One region of the Kribbella sp. NPDC049174 genome, then DNA from elsewhere that is predicted to be linked to it. Evidence: riboswitches for the same ligand, from Rfam matches in the RefSeq annotation. Region 1 holds a riboswitch; the other holds the start of a gene.

Region 1 (3,177 bases):
TGCAGGTTCAGGTGGCTGACGTCGCCGCCGAACTCACCGGGCCTGGCCAGGCCGAGCAGGGCGTTCAGGTTCGCGCCGTCGACGTACACCTGGCCGCCGTGGTCGTGGACGATCCGGCAGACCTCGGTGACGCTCTCCTCGTACACCCCGTGGGTGGACGGGTAGGTGATCATGATCGCGGCCAGCTTCGTCGCGTGCTCGGACGCCTTCGCGCGCAGGTCGTCCAGGTCGATGGTGCCGTCGTCGTTGCCCTTGACAACGACCACCTTCATCCCGGCCATCACCGCGGAGGCGGCGTTGGTGCCGTGCGCGCTGGCCGGGATCAGGCAGACGTTGCGGTCCTCGTCGCCCTGGGCCCGGTGGTAGCCGCGGATCGCGAGCAGGCCGGCCAGCTCACCCTGGGAGCCCGCGTTCGGCTGGATCGACACCTTCGCGTACCCGGTCACCTCGGCCAGCCAGCGCTCCAGCTGACCGATCAGCTTCACGTAGCCGGCCGCGTCCTCGATCGGCGCGAACGGGTGCAGGTCGGCGAACTCCGGCCAGGTGACCGGCTCCATCTCGGTGGTCGCGTTCAGCTTCATCGTGCACGAGCCGAGCGGGATCATGCCGCGATCCAGCGCGTAGTCCTTGTCGGACAGCTTGCGCAGGTACCGCAGCATCGCCGTCTCGGACCGGTGCGTGTTGAACACCGGGTGGGTCAGGTAGTCCGTCGTACGGCGGACTGCCTCGGGCAAGGCCGTCGTACCGAGTGCAGCGTCGTACCGGAGGTCGAAGGCGTCGCAGACCGAGCGCAGAGCGTGGGCGTCGGTCTTCTCGTCGCAGGAGATGCCGACGTGGTCGGCGTCGACGAGCCGGAGCCAGATGCCGTTCTGCCGGGCGGCGTCGACCACATCCGCGGCGCGGCCCGGGACGCGGGCGAGCACGGTGTCGAAGAAGCTGTCGTGGACGACCTCGACACCGCCTTCACGCAGCGACGCGGCCAGCTTGGCGGCGTAGTCGTGGACGCGCTCGGCGATCGCCTTCAGCCCGTCCGGGCCGTGGTAGACGGCGTACATCGACGCGACCACGGCCAGCAGCACCTGCGCCGTACAGATGTTGGACGTCGCCTTCTCGCGCCGGATGTGCTGCTCGCGGGTCTGCAGGGCGAGCCGGTACGCCGGCGCGCCGTCGGAGTCGACCGAGACACCGACCAGGCGACCCGGCAACGACCGCTCGAGGCCGGTGCGCACGGACATGAAGCCCGCGTGCGGACCGCCGTAGAACAGCGGTACGCCGAAGCGCTGCGACGACCCGATCACGATGTCGGCGCCGGCCTCACCCGGTGCCTCGAGCAACGTGAGCGCGAGTAGGTCCGACGCGACCGCGACCAGGGTGTCGCGCTCGTGCGCGGCGGCGATCAGCGGCTTCAGGTCGCGGACCACGCCGCCGGAGCCCGGGTACTGCACCAGGAAGCCGAAGAAGTCGCCCTCGGGCAGACCGTCGGTGGTGTCGGCGACCACGACCTCGATGCCGAGCGCCTCGGCCCTGGTCTGGACCACCGCGATGGTCTGGGCGAAGCAGTCCGCGTCGACCAGGAACCGATCCGACTTGCTCTTCTTGTTCGACCGGTGTGCCAGGGTCATCGCCTCGGCGGCCGCGGTGCCCTCGTCGAGCAGCGACGCGTTGGCCGTCGGCAGTCCGGTCAGGTCGGAGACGACCGTCTGGAAGTTCAGCAGCGCCTCGAGCCGGCCCTGGGAGATCTCCGGCTGGTACGGCGTGTAGGCCGTGTACCAGGCCGGGTTCTCGACCAGGCGGCGGACGATGACGGACGGGGTGAAGGTGCCGTAGTACCCCTGGCCGATCATCGAGGTGGCGACGTTGTTCCGGGCGGCGAGCTGACGGAGCTCGTGCAGCGCGTCCACCTCGGAGGCCGGGTCGGGCAGCCGGAGCGCCTCGGCGGACCGGATCGACGCGGGGACGGCGGCATCCACCAGCGCGTCGACGTCGGCGTACCCGAGCAGCTGGACCATCCGCGCGACCTCGTCCGGGCGCGGCCCGATGTGTCGGTCGGCAAAGATTGCAGAGAATTCGGTCATCGAGAGGCTCCGTTGCTGACTGTGCTACCGGTCGCCTCCCCCTCTGTCACGCGGTGCGCGCTCCAGAGTCGCCTGTGGCACTCGGTCCATGGGCCTGAGAGGTTCCGGGGAGGAATTGCCCCTTCGGCGCCCGGTCAACGGGTCTCTCCCGAATGCTGTGTACGGCTGCCTCCGAGGCTATCAGGAATCCCCGAACAGTTCGGGCAGGAGGTTCAGCCGCAACACAAAGGCGCCCACGCACCGCATCCTGATCGGCGGTGAGTGGGCGCGCAGTGCGGAGAGTGAGATCAGCCGGTCATCCGGGCGCGGCGGCGGGCGGCGAGCTCGTCGTTGGCGTGCTGGTCGCCGTCGTCGTGACCGTCGGCACGCTCGGTGGGGAGCTCGGACAGGGAGCCCTCGACCTCGCGCCAGACACCGCCGAGGGCGATACCGAACACGCCCTGGCCGCCGGCCAGCAGGTCGATCACCTCGTCCGGCGAGGTGCACATGTAGACCGAGGCGCCGTCGCTCATCAGGGTGATCTGGGTCAGGTCGTCGATCCCGCGCTTGCTCAGGTGCGCGATCGCGGTCCGGATCTGCTGCAGCGAGATCCCGGCGTCGAGCAGCCGCTTGATCACTTTCAGCAACAGAACGTCGCGGAAACCGTACAACCGTTGCGTCCCCGAGCCGGTGGCCGGGCGGACGGACGGGGAGACCAGGCCGGTGCGGGCCCAGTAGTCGAGCTGACGGTAGGTGATCCCGGCCGCGGCGCACGCCGTCGGACCGCGGAACCCGACGTCCTCCGGCATCGGCCGCAGGTCGTCGTCGAAGAGCAGACCCTGGACGCCGGCGGTAGCGGCCGCCTCGGCGTGCGCTTCGGACGTCGACTGCGCCGTCAGATCCGTGTCGCCGGTGCGTGTCACGCCTGAGCCTCCCTGGGTACCGACTGGAACGGGTCACATCCGTGGAGTGACAACACCCCACAACTCCTTCAAGGTAAGCCGCCGATCAGGGAGGGTCAACGATCACAGCCCTCCCCCGAGAGCGTGTCGCAATCCCGACCTCAATCGTTACCTGCCGTGGCTTGTACCAGACCGTTCAAATCTGCCCGGCAAACTGTCAG
Region 2 (3,177 bases), on a different contig from region 1:
TCGATGACGTTGACGGCCAGGCCGCCGCGGGACGTCTCCTTGTACTTGATCTTCATGTCGGCGCCGGTCTCGCGCATCGTCTTGATCACCTTGTCGAGGGTGACGACGTGGACGCCGTCACCGTGCATCGCCATCCGGGCCGCGTTGATCGCCTTCACCGACGCCATCGCGTTGCGTTCGATACACGGGATCTGGACCAGCCCGCCGACCGGGTCGCAGGTCAGGCCGAGGTTGTGCTCCATCGCGATCTCGGCCGCGTTCTCGACCTGGAGCGGCGTACCGCCGAGGACCTCGCACAGGCCGGCCGCGGCCATCGAGCAGGCCGAACCGACCTCGCCCTGACAGCCGACCTCGGCGCCGGAGATCGACGCGTTCTCCTTGTAGAGCACGCCGATCGCGCCAGCGGTCAGCAGGAATCGGACCGCGCCGTCGTCCGTCGCCCCCGGGACGAACCGCCGGTAGTAGTGCAGGACAGCGGGAATGATGCCCGCGGCACCGTTCGTCGGCGCGGTGACGATCCGGCCGCCGGACGCGTTCTGCTCGTTCACCGCGAGGGCGAACAGGTTGACCCAGTCCATCACCTTCAGCGGGTCGACCGACCACGGATCAGCGCTGAGCCGACGGTGCAGCGCGTGCGCCCGCCGCGGCACCTTCAGCCCGCCGGGCAGGATCCCCTCGGTCTCGCAGCCCTCGTGCACACAGTCCTGCATGACCTGCCAGATCCGCAGCAGCCCGTCGCGGATCTCGTCCTCGTCCCGCCAGGCCAGCTCGTTCGCGAGCATCACCTCGCTGATCGGCAGCTGCGACTCCCGGCACCGGTCCAGCAGCTCCGCACCGGTCGTGAACGGGTACTTCAACGGCGTCGTGTCCGGCACGATCCGGTCGCCGGCCGCCGCGGTCTCGTCGACCACGAACCCGCCGCCGACCGAGTAGTACGTGCGCTCCCGCAGTACCTCGCCGTCGGCCGTGCGGGCCGCGAACGTCATCCCGTTCGGGTGGTACGGCAACGCCTTGCGCCGGTGCATCACCAGGTCGGAGTTCTCGTCGAAGGCGATCTCGTGGGTGCCGGCCAGCAACAGCCGGCCGCGCTCCCGGATCGTCTCGACCCGCGCGTCGACGGAGTGGGTGACGACGGTCTCGGGGTCCTCACCCTCGAGCCCGAGCAGCACCGCCTTGTTGCTGCCGTGCCCGTGACCGGTCGCGCCGAGCGAGCCGAAGAGTTGCGCCTCGACCGTTGCCGTCCGGCCGAGCAGGCCGTCGGCGGCGAGGCCGAGGGCGAAGGTGCGGGCGGCACGCATCGGTCCCACCGTGTGGGAGCTCGAGGGGCCGATCCCGATACTGAACAGGTCGAAGACACTGATCGCCATCGTGTGGAGGTTCCTTCCGGTCGTCGTTGACCGTTTGGTGTCCTCCCCGCTCTGTCAGACGGACGTCTTCCAGAGGTGCCTCGCCCGCGCGGTGAAGGTGCCTGAGAGATTCTTGGGGAGAGTTGCTCCTACGGCGCCCGGGTCGTGCCCGGGACTCTCCCGCACGGGTTCATGCGGCTGTTGAGTTGACTGACGTCCGTGACGGTACGGCGGTGTCCCGGCCGCCGTCAATCCGGCCCGTCCGCACCGCCCAGATCTCGAAGAACCAGGTGAACAGCGGCGGAACACTCGCCGCCAGCGCGGCCAGCGTGACCGGCCAGGACCAGCGCAGCGGCCCACGCACCACCAGCACGGTGAGCACGTAGGCGATGAAGATGCCGCCGTGGATCGGGCCGAAGATCTTGACCCCGATCTCGTTGTCGGACAGCACGTACTTGAACAACATGCCGATCAGCAATCCGGTCCAGGAGATCGCCTCGGCGATCGCCACCCACCGGAACCACACCGCGTGCTTGGTAGTCATCAGCGACCGACCCTAACAAGTCCCCCAAGGACTGCCCGGGGTCGGCCGGGGGCTCGTCCCCGATGTGGCCGAGCAAACGGTTGCCGAGGATCGAGGGAGTTCCTCAGACAGGAGATCTTCCGTATGGAGTTCAGACAACGCGCTCTCGCTTGCGGTGTGGCGCTGGGCGTCGCGACCGCCGGACTCGCGACCCTCCCGGTGTCGGCGGCCGCGACCACTGCCCAGGTGCAGTGGACCGACTGCAAACCGGAGGGCAAGGACGACCCGAACGTCGTCAAGGGTTCGCAGTGCGCGACGCTGCAGGTACCGGTCGACTGGCGGAACCCGAACGGCCCCAGCTTCGGCCTCGCCATCGCCCGTCGTACGGCGAAGGTCCCGGGCGACCGCGTCGGTGTGCTGATGTGGGGCCCGGGTGGTCCTGGTGACTCCGGTGTCGACCGGGTCAAGACCGGGATGAGCCGGTTCAGCCAGAACCTGCAGAACCGGTTCGACGTCGTCAGTTTCGACCCGCGCGGGATCGCCCGCAGCAGCCCGGTGAAGTGCTCGGCCGCGCTGCTGGCCAGGCAGCCGTCGCCGGTCCCGAAGAGTCAGGCCGACTTCACCGCGACCATCCGCTACAACCGCGAACTGGCCGCGGACTGCCGCAAGAACACCGGCCCGGTGTACGACCACCTCGACACCTGGCAGACCGTGCGGGATGTGGACGCGATCCGGGCCGCGCTCGGGGAGTCGACGATCACGTTCCACGGCAGCTCGTACGGAACGCTGCTCGGCGGTCAGTACGCCGAGACCTACCCGAGCCGGATCCGCGCGATGGTGCTGGAGAGCGTGGTCGACCACAGCGCGCCATCGGCGAAGTCGTTCCTCGATGCCCAGGCATCCGCGGCCCAGGACTCGTTCGACGAGTTCGTGAAATGGTGCGACGCGGCAACGACCTGCTCACTGCACGGCCGCGAAATCCACGCTCTGTGGGCCGGCCTGCTCGCCCGGGCGGACCGCGGCGAGGTGCCCGATCCGCAGAAGCCGGACCTGCCGATCACGCCGTACTGGCTGAGCTTCAACGTCTTCCGCGCGCTCTACGGACCGCAGTGGCCGGCGTTGGCGGACACCTTGAAGAAGCTCGATGCGAGCGCCCCGCCGACCGGGCAGCCGCCGGTCCCGACCGGCCTGGCCTCGAACACTCTCGCGGTGTTCTGCCAGGACTGGAACCTTCCGGTCCGGAACTACCAGGAGTACGCCGGCCTGCTCAGCCGACTGGCCCGGAACAACCCGGACATGCGCTATCCC

What was found. Region 1 has a riboswitch for glycine ahead of gcvP (aminomethyl-transferring glycine dehydrogenase). Riboswitches for the same ligand answer to the same signal wherever they lie in the genome.
Region 2: it holds a riboswitch for glycine, as region 1 does, so the genes downstream of both, ACGFIF_RS20365 (L-serine ammonia-lyase) here and gcvP (aminomethyl-transferring glycine dehydrogenase) in region 1, are expected to answer to the same signal.

The regions. Positions count from the first base shown of each region.
Region 1 covers NZ_JBICSZ010000001.1:1,161,482-1,164,658, reverse strand. Annotated here, with positions in the region: gene gcvP (aminomethyl-transferring glycine dehydrogenase) at 1-2,075, opposite strand, end outside; glycine riboswitch at 2,148-2,236, opposite strand; gene ACGFIF_RS05355 (MerR family transcriptional regulator) at 2,363-2,977, opposite strand; gene ACGFIF_RS05350 (bifunctional nuclease family protein) at 3,174-3,177, opposite strand, start outside.
Region 2 covers NZ_JBICSZ010000003.1:643,004-646,180, forward strand. Annotated here, with positions in the region: gene ACGFIF_RS20360 (alpha/beta fold hydrolase) at 1-7, shown strand, start outside; gene ACGFIF_RS20365 (L-serine ammonia-lyase) at 1-1,367, opposite strand, end outside; glycine riboswitch at 1,447-1,539, opposite strand; gene ACGFIF_RS20370 (DUF3817 domain-containing protein) at 1,537-1,890, opposite strand; gene ACGFIF_RS20375 (alpha/beta fold hydrolase) at 2,014-3,177, shown strand, end outside.